Regions from separate parts of the [Pantoea] beijingensis genome, predicted to be linked through region 1. Evidence: predicted binding sites of a transcription regulator. Region 1 holds the regulator's gene; each other region holds the start of a gene.
The links. Region 1 encodes PhoB, which activates phosphate uptake and scavenging genes when phosphate is short. Its sites were predicted from a motif close to CTGTCATAAAACTGNCNNAT; they were not measured.

Region 1 (3,168 bases):
GTTCGGATGGCATCTCTTCTTCCAGAGCAAGGCGGCGGGCAAAGACGTCTTCCACGCTCAATTCGCTCAGTGTTTCATTATCCTGCCGCGCAATCACCCGATCGCGCTGCTCACGGCTGCGGCGTAATAGGACGACCTCTACCGGCAGCCCTGCGGTGAGTTCCTGAATACGACGTTGCATTTCGCTTAGGTACTCTTGAGTGGCGATTTCAATATCAAGCCAGATGGTTTTTCCATTGCTGTCCGCCTCAAACTGCAGCAACTGCTGCTCTATTTCCTCCAGCGATCCTTTGATCATCCGCATGGGCTGAAAGCGGGGAATGGGCAGGGTATGAATGTGGTCTAGCGTCGATTGGTTAAACTCCAGTAAAAAAACGCTTTTCTCTTTACCTAGCTCATCAAAGCTGAGCGGAATGGGGGAGCCAGAGTAGCGAATACGATCGTTATTCGCCACGCGCTGGGCGCGATGAATATGTCCGAGGGCAATATAATCTGCGGGGGGAAACGCCTGAGCAGGAAAAGCATCCAGCGTTCCAATGTAGATATCGCGTACGGCATCACTTTGGGTTACGCCCATGGCGGTTAAATGACCGGTCGCGATGATCGGCAGCGAAAGGCCGAGCGTTTCACGGTGTGTTTCCGCCTGCCGGTAACAACGCTGATAGTGTTCAGCGATGGCGTCCAGTAACGTTTGCTGTTTGTCTCGTCCCGATTGTCCCGCCTGGCTATGAATAATATCGCGCGGACGCAAAAAGGGGATTGCACAAAGGAGTGCACCGGGCTCGCCCTGCCGGTTTTTTAACAACAGCACCTGGTCGTCGATATTATCGCTGGCGGCAGCAATGACACGCGTATTAAGGCAGGCTAACAGCTCGCGCGATTCATTCAGGGTGGCCACCGAATCGTGATTGCCACCCAGCACGACCAGTTGGCAGCCTGTTTGCTGGAGTTGAACCACAAAGCGGTTATAGATTTCACGCGCGTAACTCGGTGGCGAACCGGTATCAAAAATATCACCGGCAACGATCACCGCATCAACCTGATGTTGTTCTACGCTATTTAACAACCAGTCGAGGAAGGCCTGATGCTCAGGAGCCCGACTTTTGGTATAAAAAAATTGACCTAAGTGCCAGTCCGAGGTGTGAATAATGCGCATAAAATTCCCTGCAAAGCACAACGCGATGTGCCGATTATACCCTAAATAATTGGCGTTGCAGGGGAAGCGGAGCGAGTCAACTCATCCGGTAAGATGACATGATTGCTTATTCATTCCGGGGGGGAGAGGGCGATTATGCCGATATCAGACTGTGACAGTTGCCTGATCAGGTGTAGGTAAGCCCCAGAACAGGCTGTTTTCATGCCGTCGGGGCTGTCATTAAAGAGTATTAAAGGCGGCACCTACCCGTGCATTTTTCATAAATATGTCATAAAACTGACGCATAATGACGCCGCAAATCCCAGTGACAAATGGTCACATTCGCAGGAGCAATAATGGCTAAGCGCATTTTGGTAGTCGAAGATGAAGCCCCAATTCGTGAGATGTTGTGTTTCGTTCTCGAGCAAAATGATTATCAACCGATTGAAGCAGAAGATTATGACAGCGCGATCAATATGCTGATCGAACCCTGGCCGGATTTAATCCTGCTTGACTGGATGCTACCGGGTGGCAGCGGTATTCAGTTTATCAAACACCTGAAGCGCGAAGCGATGACGCGTGAGATCCCGGTAATGATGTTAACCGCCCGGGGCGAGGAAGAAGATCGCGTTCGTGGCCTGGAAGTCGGTGCGGATGATTATATTACCAAGCCATTTTCACCGAAGGAACTGGTTGCACGTATTAAGGCAGTGATGCGCCGTATTTCACCGATGGCGGTAGAAGAGGTGATTGAAATTCAAGGGTTGAGTCTTGATCCTTCATCGCATCGAGTGATGGCGGAAACGACGCCACTTGAAATGGGACCAACAGAATATAAGCTGTTGCACTTTTTTATGACTCACCCGGAGCGGGTTTATAGTCGTGAGCAACTACTGAATCACGTCTGGGGTACCAATGTATACGTTGAAGACCGTACCGTTGATGTTCATATCCGCCGTTTGCGTAAAGCGCTGGAGGTGACGGGCCACGACCGCATGGTTCAAACCGTACGCGGGACGGGGTACCGTTTCTCCGCTCGCTATTGATCGGGGTCTAAACCGTGCTGGAACGCCTCTCCTGGAAGGGATTACTGATTGAGCTACTGCTGGCATGCCTGCCAGCATTGGTTATCGGGCTGTTGGTCGGTTACTTACCGTGGTTGCTTCTGTTGTCGGTACTCGGGATGCTGGGGTGGCATTTCGTGAACATATTGCGCTTGTCCCATTGGCTTTGGGTCGATCGCACTATGACGCCGCCATCGGGTAAGGGCAGTTGGGAACCGCTATTTTATGGCCTTTATCAGATGCAACTGCGCAACCGCCGTCGGCGTCGCGAGTTGGGCAATTTGATTAAACGCTTTCGCAGTGGGGCGGAATCACTCCCTGATGCGGTGGTACTCATTACCGAAGAGGGCAATATCTTTTGGTGTAACCGTTTAGCGCAACAGCATCTTGGTCTGCGCTGGCCAGAAGATAACGGGCAAAATATCCTTAATCTTTTGCGCTACCCTGAATTTTCCCGCTATCTGCGCCAACGTGATTTTGCTCGCCCGCTAACCCTGGTGTTGAATAATCACCGTCATCTTGAATTCCGTGTGATGCCCTACAGCGAGGGGCAATGGTTGATGGTGGCGCGTGATGTCACCCAGATGCACCAGTTGGAAGGTGCTCGCCGGAACTTTTTTGCCAATGTGAGTCATGAGTTACGCACACCCTTGACCGTATTGCAGGGATATCTGGAGATGATGAATGATTCGGTACTCGAAGGGCCATCGCGTAACAAGGCGTTAAACACGATGCAGGAGCAGACGCGCCGCATGGATAGTCTGGTCAAACAGCTATTAACGCTTTCGCGCATTGAGGCGGCTCCCGCGATTGATCTGCAGGAAACCGTTGATGTGCCAATGATGCTGCGCTTACTGCAGCGCGAGGCGGAAACCTTAAGTAGCGGGCGCCATGAGATCTATTTTCATACCGATCCTCACCTGCGTGTTTACGGTAATGATGAACAGTTACGTAGCGCAATCTCGAATA
Region 2 (3,168 bases), 870 kb from region 1:
GTCCTGTGAAACCGGCTGCGGTACCCGCTGCCTTCTTCGGCGCGAGCTCAAGCGCATGTAACCCAATTAACATTACCGGGCCATAGATGAGAAAACCAATGACGATCATGCAGGCCATGTCGATACCCGGGTTACCTGCCGGATTCATCCAGTAAATTACGGTGGCGATAGTGACCAGTATCATAAAGAAAACGCCAGTCGCACCGCGGTTACCTTTAAATACTTTATCCGACATCCAGCCACACAGTAGCGTGCCGGGGATGCCTGCATATTCATATAAAAAATAGGCCCAGGACGACTTATCCAGTGCGAAGTGTTTGACCTCTTTCAGGTAAGTCGGTGACCAGTCGAGAATACCGTAGCGCAGTAGATAGACGAAAACGTTGGCCAGAGCGATATACCACAGCAGCTTGTTGGGCAGTATGTACTGCATAAAGATCTGTTTTGCTGTGAGTTCTTCTTCCGCTTTGTCGGTGTAGTCAGGCGGATAGTCATTTTTATACTCTTCGATAGGCGGTAAACCACACGATTGTGGCGTATCACGCATCAGTGCAAATGCAATCAAGGCAATGATGATTGCCCCGAAAGCAGGCATATAGAGTGCGGCTTTCCAGTCGTTAAACCAGGCCATGCCAAGCAGGAAGAGCAGAGGAGGGATGCCGCCGCCAACGTTATGGGCACAGTTCCATATCGAAACGATACGGCCGCGCTCTTTTTGTGACCACCAGTGCACCATTGTACGCCCGCACGGCGGCCATCCCATTCCCTGGAACCAGCCACATAAAAACAGCAGAACAAACATCACCATGATGCTGGAGGTGGCCCAAGGTACGAATCCCATAAATAGCATCACTGCTGCCGCAAGAATCAGACCAGCAGGAAGGAATACGCGTGGATTTGAACGATCGGATACTGAGCCCATAATGAATTTTGAAAAGCCATAGGCGATAGAAATCCCGGACAGAGCGAACCCCAGATCTCCTCGCGAAAAGCCTTGCTCAACCAGGTAGGGCATTGCCAGCGCAAAGTTTTTACGTACCAGATAGTAAGCGGCGTAGCCGAAGAAGATACCCAGAAATATTTGCCAACGCAGGCGGCGATAGTGTGGATCAATGTGTTCATCTGAAACACGCGGTTGATGCTGCGCGGGTTTGAAGATAGTTAGCATTTGGCCTCCAGTGGCGCGTTTTGTTCTGACATCTCAGATTGGATGATCTTAAGTAAGAACATTGCTCGACTACGCAGGTGTAAATGTTCCATTTCGAGCAAATAATAGCGGCGGGAGGGGATAATAACTGTGAGTAACTGCTCAATTGTTACAGTTTGATTACAGTGATGCGCGTTTGTTTTCTTTATCAAACATATTTAATTATTTATTTGTTGGCGGCGTGTTACTCAAAAACATGCCTTAACGCACACACTTTTCGTTACAATAGCGCTTCTTTTTTTGATGAGTGTGTAACGTGGCATTACTGATTATTACCACTATTCTTTGGGCTTTTTCTTTTAGTCTTATCGGTGAGTACCTTGCAGGCCAGGTTGACAGTTGGTTTGCCGTACTCATGCGGCTGGGTTTGGCCGCAATGGTATTCTTGCCCTTTTTACGCTGGCGTGGTTATCCGTTGTTTACGCTGCTGCTGTATATGTTGGTGGGAATGTTGCAACTGGGGATTATGTATCTCATCAGTTTTCAGGCGTATCTCTATCTTAGCGTCTCGGAATTTCTGCTATTTACCGTCATGACACCGCTGTATGTCACGTTAATATATGATCTCATTAGCGGTCGGGGTGTACGTCCGGGGTATGCGTTGAGCGCGTTACTGGCGGTGCTGGGTGCTGCGATTATTCGCTATGACAAAGTAAGCGACCATTTTTGGTATGGTTTACTGCTGGTACAGCTGGCGAATATCTGCTTCGCAGTGGGTATGGTGGGTTATAAACGGCTGCAGGAAACGCGGCCTATGCCGCAGCATACCGCATTTTCCTGGTTTTATATTGGTGCGGCGAGTGTTGCTATCGTTGCCTGGCTGCTATGGGGAAATCCAGACAAATTGCCTGTTACCGGCCTGCAGTGGGGCATTTTACTGTGGCTGGGTGTAGTGGCATCAGGACTGGGATATTTTATGTGGAATTATGGCGCCACGCAGGTCGATGCCGGCACGTTGGGCATTATGAACAACATGCATGTCCCCGCAGGGTTGTTGGTCAATCTGGCGATTTGGCAGCAACAACCGCACTGGCCAAGTTTTATTATCGGTGCAACGATAATCTGTGCGTCATTATGGGTGCATAAGCGATGGATTGTCAGCCAGTAACAGAAGCCAGGCGGACCTGGCTTACGATGCTCTAGGCTTTCTTCTCGGCTGTCGGACGTATTTTTTTCGTCAGCCCTTTTAAAAAGTTTCTTAAGATCTGATCGCCACATTCCCGATAGTTTTTGTGCCCCGGCTTGCGGAAAATGGCACCTATCTCGCTTTGTGATACTGAGAAATCGGCTAGCTGTAGCACATCCGTAATATCGGTCGCTTTTAAATCAAAGGCAACGCGCAGTTTTTTTAGCATGATGTTATTGGTCATTTTGCGTTCGATGGACGGTGCTGGTGCCTCTTCACTCTTACCGCGACGCTGAAAAATCAATCCATTAAGAAAATAGCCCATGATGACATCGGGACAGGCGCGGAACCCCTCTTCTTCTTCTTTTTTCAAAAAGGCATGCATTTCCTCGGCGGACACGTCGCTGTCTGCCAGCGCCAGAAGGGCGACCATCTGGGCGTCACTTAAGTCCAGCATGTAGCGCACGCTGCGTAACACGTCATTGTTGGTCATAATGAAATCTCTTCAATTTATAAGGGCGTTGCGGCGCATTATATACATGTCGTCCCTGAAGTTGCAGCGCTGTTCACGGTATTCGTGTCTGCAGGTGGTAAACAGGAGTCATCGCAATCGTGGATTTTGCCGAATATGGCTGGCAGACAGGGATAGGATTGATGACGGCCAGTGAGGCCCACTGGCGTGCGTATATATTCAGAGTAGCGGTGACGAGAGCGGCTGTGGTATCGGGTTGCCGGGACGCGAGGCGTCATGAACCAGCGGCAAATTATCACATGCGTGCTGGCGTGAAGAGCGAATAAACGCTTCGATAACCGGTTGGCGCTGCTCACCATCACG
Region 3 (3,168 bases), 1.3 Mb from region 1:
CGGCGTTAGTTAATGAATTGCAGTGCAACCCAGTAGAGTGCGCCTGACAGCATGATGGAAACTGGTAAGGTAAATACCCATGCGAGCACGATATTTTTAATCGTCCGGCTTTGCACTCCACCACCATCGACCAGCATAGTACCTGCGACGGATGAAGAAAGGATATGCGTGGTGGATACTGGCATACCCGTATAGCTGGCCACGCCAATGGAGACCGCAGAGGTCATCTGTGCTGCCATACCTTGCGCATACGTCATGCCTTTTTTACCGATTTTCTCACCAATGGTGGTTGCAACACGACGCCAGCCGACCATGGTGCCCAGCGACAGAGCTAATGCCACTGCCACGATAATCCATATCGGTGCATACTCCACTGTGCTGAGTAGATCGCCTTTCAGCTTCGTCAGGAAGCGTTTATCGTCTGGAGTGGTTTCCGCTAACTTCGCAGCTTTATCGGCGGTATCTGCGATACACATCAATAAGCGACGCATTTGTGCACGTTGATCAACACTCAGACTATCGTAGCTTTGCAAATTATTCAGCAAACTTTGCGCATGCTGTATGGCGGGTAGCGCGCGGGCACTATCACAGTGGAACTCTTCCGGTTTTTTACCCGGCGCTTCTTCTGGTGTGGGCACCGCTGGTGGCGCTAACTGAATAATATGTGGCAAGGTATCACTGCGCTGTTGGTAATATTGTTCCAGATGATTTACCGCATCGCGGGTTCTGGCAATATCGTATCCGGTGGAATTCATATTGACAACAAAGCCCGCTGGCGCAACGCCGATCAATACCAGCATGATCAAACCAATGCCTTTTTGCCCATCATTGGCTCCGTGGGAATAACTCACGCCGATAGCGGAAACAATCAGTGCGATGCGAGTCCAGAACGGGGGTTTCTTTTTACCATCCAGCTTTTCGCGATCGGCGGGTGTCATGTGAATCCGACGGCGTTTCGTGGTTCCACTCCAGCAGCGTCGCAGCAGGAAGATTAAGCTACCAGCAACCACCAGACCGAGCACAGGAGAGATGATTAGGGACATAAATATGCCGATCATCTGTGGGATATTTAGCGCATCGACCACGGAGGAGCCAGTCAATAAGGCATTTGTCAGGCCAATACCGATGATGGCACCAATCAGCGTGTGGGAGCTGGAGGCCGGTAGACCAAAATACCAGGTCCCGAGGTTCCAGATGATGGCGGCGAGAAGCATTGAAAAAACCATCGCCAGCCCGTGGGCCGAACCAACATTGAGCAGTAGGTCGGTTGGGAGCAGGTGAACGATAGCATAAGCGACGCTTAAACCGCCTAACAATACGCCAAAGAAGTTAAATACGCCGGCCATAACAACCGCTAATTGCGAGCGCATTGCACGGGTATAGATAACTGTAGCCACTGCATTGGCGGTGTCGTGGAAGCCATTGATGGCCTCGTAGAACAGTACGAATAGCAGTGCGAGTACTAATAACAGGCCAGTGTTGAAATCAAGACCGGCAAACAGATGTAGCATAAGCGTTACGCCATTTTGGAGGACATGAACGCGGCGCATTATCAGCGAGAAACTGTACCAGGGGAAAGTGAAATATAAATTTTTTTGAAATATAAACGTAATGAACCAGACTTTTGTGTGATATTTTTATTGAAAATTAATAAGTTACATGATGTAACCTTTGCGTCACTTTTGTTACGCTAGCATCGCTGCGGGCTACGCTCTACAATCAGCGTTTTGCCCGTCGGGCCGGAGTCAGCAGTGGAAAAATTTGACGTTATCATCATTGGGGCAGGGGCTGCGGGCCTGTTCTGTGCCGCGCAGGCGGGCCAGCGAGGACGTCGCGTATTGGTGCTTGATAACGGGAAAAAACCGGGCCGGAAAATCCTGATGTCCGGCGGTGGACGCTGTAACTTTACCAATCTCTATACCGAGCCTGCTGCCTATCTTTCACATAACCCCCATTTTTGTAAGTCTGCGTTGGCGCGCTATACCCAGTGGGATTTTATCGATCTGGTTTCGCGACATGGTATTGCCTGGCATGAAAAAACGCTGGGTCAGCTGTTCTGTGATGAATCCGCGCAGCAAATTGTTGAACTGCTGATGAAAGAGTGCGATCAGGGCGGTGTGACACTGCGCTTACGCAGCGAAGTGCTCAGCGTGGTGCGTGATGGCGATGGTTATACCCTGCAACTGAACGGTGCAGAGGTGCGAGCTGAAAAATTGGTTATTGCCAGCGGTGGGTTGTCGATGCCCGGGTTGGGCGCTTCACCGTTCGGTTATAAGCTGGCACAGCAGTTCGGGTTGCATGTACATCCTACCCGTGCCGCATTAGTTCCGTTTACGTTGCATAAGCCGCTGCTGGATCATCTGCAAGCACTCTCTGGCGTATCCGTGCCCACCACGCTGATGGCTGAGGATGGAACGATGTTTAAAGAAGCGATGCTGTTTACCCACCGAGGGCTTTCCGGTCCGGCAGTGTTACAGCTTTCCAGCTACTGGCAGCCGGGCGAGTTCGTGACGATTAATCTTTCGCCTGAGCAAGCGCTGGATGCGTTTATTCATGATGAGCGTAACGCGCACCCTAACCAGAGTCTGAAGAATACGCTGGGGAAAGCGTTACCCAAACGATTGGTCGAAGTACTGCAAACGGTTGGTATCGTACCGGATGTAACGCTAAAGCAGCTCAATAGCCGGGAGCAAAACGAATTGGTCCAGACGTTACATCACTGGCGTATTCAGCCAAATGGCACCGAAGGTTATCGCACCGCCGAAGTGACTCAGGGAGGAGTCGATACCACACAGCTTTCCTCCAAAACTATGGAAGCGCGCGATGTACCGGGCTTGTACTTTATTGGTGAGGTCGTGGACGTTACCGGCTGGCTAGGCGGCTATAATTTTCAATGGGCATGGAGTTCCGCATGGGCATGCGCGCAGGCGTTGTGATTGGCGAGTCAAGATTGTTAACGACCATTCAGGATGACAAATAGCCAGATCAAAGAGAGAGCAACTCACGTTGCTCTCTCTTATCGCATCAAGGTACATCCACTAACCCCAGACCCAGGCATTAAGGCTGGTCAGCGAAAGCAGATCCTGGCTGCATTTTTTTGATCGCTATGCAAATATCAGGATGATGCTTTTGCCCAAAGATCAACAGGCCCTAAGCGGTCGGCACCTT
Region 4 (3,168 bases), 980 kb from region 1:
TCACTTTAGTGCCAGAGAAATAGGGGTTAATCACCAGGCCTGTGGTATGACGAATATATTCTTCCAGTCCCTCTTTCTTTAACTTTTCGCAGTAGTTAGCCGTACGTGGACACTGCCAAACGATGGCGTTATAGATGGGTTTACCGGTTTCTTTTTCCCAGACAATGGCTGTCTCACGTTGGTTCGTGATGCCGATACCCGCAATTTGATCGGAGCGAATATCGGCCTTGGCGAGCACTTCAACCAGCGTAGAACTCTGTGATGCCCAAATTTCCATGGGATCGTGCTCGACCCAACCCGTTTTAGGATAAATTTGCTGAAACTCACGTTGTGAAACTGCGACGATATTGGCATCGTGATCGAGTATCACCGCGCGTGAACTGGTGGTGCCCTGGTCGAGCGCGACAATGTATTTTTTCTCTGTGGTCATAATCAATTCCTTATAGGTCCAGAAGGGAAGCCCGGTTACGCTTTATGCTGTTCAGTACGTGACGTTGCGGGCTTCGTTGCCTCTTCGTCTTCATTGATGCACACATCACATGGCAGATTGCGACCAATCAACGCACGGTATCCGAAAGCGCCGAGGCTTGCCCCGATGAGAGGCCCAAAAATCGGTACGAGGAAGTAAGGGATCTCGCGTCCCCCGGTGAAAGCAACATCGCCCCAGCCGGCCAGCCATGCGAAGAGTTTAGGACCAAAATCACGAGCCGGGTTGAGTGCGAACCCGGTTAACGGGCCCATGGATGCGCCAATAACCGCAATTAGCAGGCCAATCAGCAGCGGTGCCAGAGGACCACGTGGGATGCCATTACCATCATCGGTAAGCGCCATAATCAGTGCCATCAGCACCGCAGTAATCACAATTTCTACCAACAGGGCCTGAGCGACACTGATATGTGGATTAGGGTAAGTAGAGAAGATGCCTGCCAGGTCCAGGCTTTCGACAGAACCCCTAACCATTTGGTGTGTTTGTTCAAAATCGAAAAAGAGATTGTAGTAGAGCCCGAACACCAACGCAGCCGCGCAAAAGGCACCGGCAACTTGTGCGACGATATAAGGCAGTACTTTACGGCGTTCAAAACAGGCAAAAAGCCAAAGGGCGATGGTAACGGCTGGATTAAGATGGGCTCCCGAGATGGCGGAACTCATGTAGATCGCCATTGAAACGCCCAGCCCCCAAATAATGCTGATTTCCCACTGTCCGAAGCTTGCCCCGGCCAGTTTCATCGCTGCGACACAGCCAGCGCCAAAAAATATGATCAGGCCCGTACCGAGGAACTCGGCAATGCACTGGCCTTTAAGTGTGCTTATAGTTTGACTCATAATGAAGTTCCTGAAGGCGAGGTTAAATGTTGTCTTGTGTTGTTATCATTCCATTGAGCCATATCCAATTTAATGTAGGGGCTGATGTAAATTTATCGTTAACGAGCATTAACGAGAAATATCGAGCTTAAAATTTGTGTGCTGCGTCATAAAAATGAGCGATTTCGCGTGTTATTGCTTTCTTAAAGCACCATTTAAATGCTGGTCCGTCCACTTTATAACTCCCGCTAGTGGCCTATTTTTGCTCTACTCCAGGTTGAAGGTTTATTGGCTATGTGGATTTGCTCTCGCTACGGAGATATTTTATCTTTAGAGGCTTAAGTGACTGCTGCCGCGGCTCTCTGTGACGTAATTTGTCTCTATGCATGCCGAGCCATCGTTTACCTGAAATTTTAGGTATTGGCTGAAAATTGTTACAGACTGCACTTGGTGTGGGTTCGCCGCTGGACTTGGGGTGCCGGGCTACATACAATCGAGGCATCGTTGTTATCCGCGGAGTTTTCAGTGAATCTCATGGTCTGCGGCTAGCATCATCAACGCCTTGCGATTAGGAGAGGTCAGAAAGATGTCATTTGAAGTGTTTGAGAAACTGGAAGCAAAAGTACAGCAGGCGATTGATACCATCACGCTGTTGCAGATGGAAATCGAAGAGCTAAAAGAGCAGAACAATACGCTGAAGCAGGAAGTGGATAACGCTTCTGGTAATAGCGAGACGCTGGTGCGTGAAAACCAGCAGTTGAAAGAAGAGCAGCACGTTTGGCAGGAGCGCTTGCGCGCGCTGCTGGGCAAGATGGAAGAAGTGTAATTCCATCTCGCTGGGAACGAAAAACGGGTGCCTCAGGCACCCGTTTTGCTATCGCTCATGGCGAATAGTCCACGGATTATTCGATATCAAGTGGATCTTCAGAAAGAATCATACCGGTGTTATCGGCGTAAAGGTGGTCTCCCGAGAAAAAGGTCACGCCGCCAAAATTAACGCGAATATCGCTTTCACCAATACCTTCCCCAGCAGCACCAACCGGGATAGCCGCGATAGCCTGGATACCGATATCCAGCTCTTCTAAATCATCGACTTGCCGTACGGAACCATAAACGACTATGCCTTCCCATTCGTTCTGTTGAGCCAATCGCGCCAGAGCGGCATCGATAAGGGCGCGGCGTACAGAGCCGCCGCCATCAACCAGTAACACACGTCCCCGGCCATTTTCCTCCAGTAGCTCATATAACAGGCCATTGTCCTCGAAACATTTGACCGTGATGATTTGCCCGCCAAAGGAGGAACGACCACCAAAGTTCGAAAAGAGCGGTTCTACAACATTCACTTCTTCATGATAGATGTCGCAGAGTTCGGAAGTATCGTATTTCATAGGAGTTTCGTCTGTTTGCCACAGGAGCCACCAGTATATCGCTTTCTGCCAGTTGTTGGCAAAACCATCAATTGTTAAAAATTGCGATGGGTCAATGACATCGCAATTAACTCAGCACTAAGCCGGTCGCAAAAAGAAGGTTAGATAACAAAGCGGTTTTAACGGTTTTCTCCAGCATCGGACGCATTGCCACCGTGCTAGTTTCCAGCAAAATATGACGGGCCTGCCGGTAAAGCAGCGGGGAGGCGAGAAGAAATAACCAACCAGCAGGGCCAGTCTGGGCGAGAAAGGCGAACAGCCCGAAGCAGAACAGGGCACCCGACAGTAACAACGCATGGTAACGCCGGGCATTAATCGCGCCGAGGCGGGTGGCCAGCGTATATTTACCGTGCTGGCGATCTGTGTCGATGTCGCGCATATTGTTGACATTCAATACGGCAGCCGCCAGCAGGCCGCATGCCATCGCGGGAAGCAGGGT

Region 2: the regulator PhoB is predicted to act here: its motif matches at 1,314-1,333, upstream of glpT (glycerol-3-phosphate transporter).
Region 3: the regulator PhoB is predicted to act here: its motif matches at 1,672-1,691, upstream of pitA (inorganic phosphate transporter PitA).
Region 4: the regulator PhoB is predicted to act here: its motif matches at 1,467-1,486, upstream of J1C60_RS17905 (MIP/aquaporin family protein).

Annotation. Positions count from the first base shown of each region.
Region 1 is NZ_CP071409.1:2,976,510-2,979,677, reverse strand. Features, by position in the region: gene sbcD (exonuclease subunit SbcD) at 1-1,156, opposite strand, end outside; gene phoB (phosphate response regulator transcription factor PhoB) at 1,492-2,181, shown strand; gene phoR (phosphate regulon sensor histidine kinase PhoR) at 2,196-3,168, shown strand, end outside.
Region 2 is NZ_CP071409.1:3,850,064-3,853,231, reverse strand. Features, by position in the region: gene glpT (glycerol-3-phosphate transporter) at 1-1,168, opposite strand, end outside; gene J1C60_RS17410 (carboxylate/amino acid/amine transporter) at 1,464-2,315, shown strand; gene J1C60_RS17405 (YehS family protein) at 2,347-2,826, opposite strand; gene metR (HTH-type transcriptional regulator MetR) at 3,025-3,168, opposite strand, start outside.
Region 3 is NZ_CP071409.1:190,993-194,160, forward strand. Features, by position in the region: gene pitA (inorganic phosphate transporter PitA) at 6-1,511, opposite strand; gene J1C60_RS00850 (BaiN/RdsA family NAD(P)/FAD-dependent oxidoreductase) at 1,752-2,936, shown strand; gene J1C60_RS00855 (aldo/keto reductase) at 3,116-3,168, opposite strand, start outside.
Region 4 is NZ_CP071409.1:3,954,825-3,957,992, reverse strand. Features, by position in the region: gene glpK (glycerol kinase GlpK) at 1-430, opposite strand, end outside; gene J1C60_RS17905 (MIP/aquaporin family protein) at 466-1,323, opposite strand; gene zapB (cell division protein ZapB) at 1,889-2,128, shown strand; gene rraA (ribonuclease E activity regulator RraA) at 2,205-2,690, opposite strand; gene J1C60_RS17890 (1,4-dihydroxy-2-naphthoate polyprenyltransferase) at 2,797-3,168, opposite strand, start outside.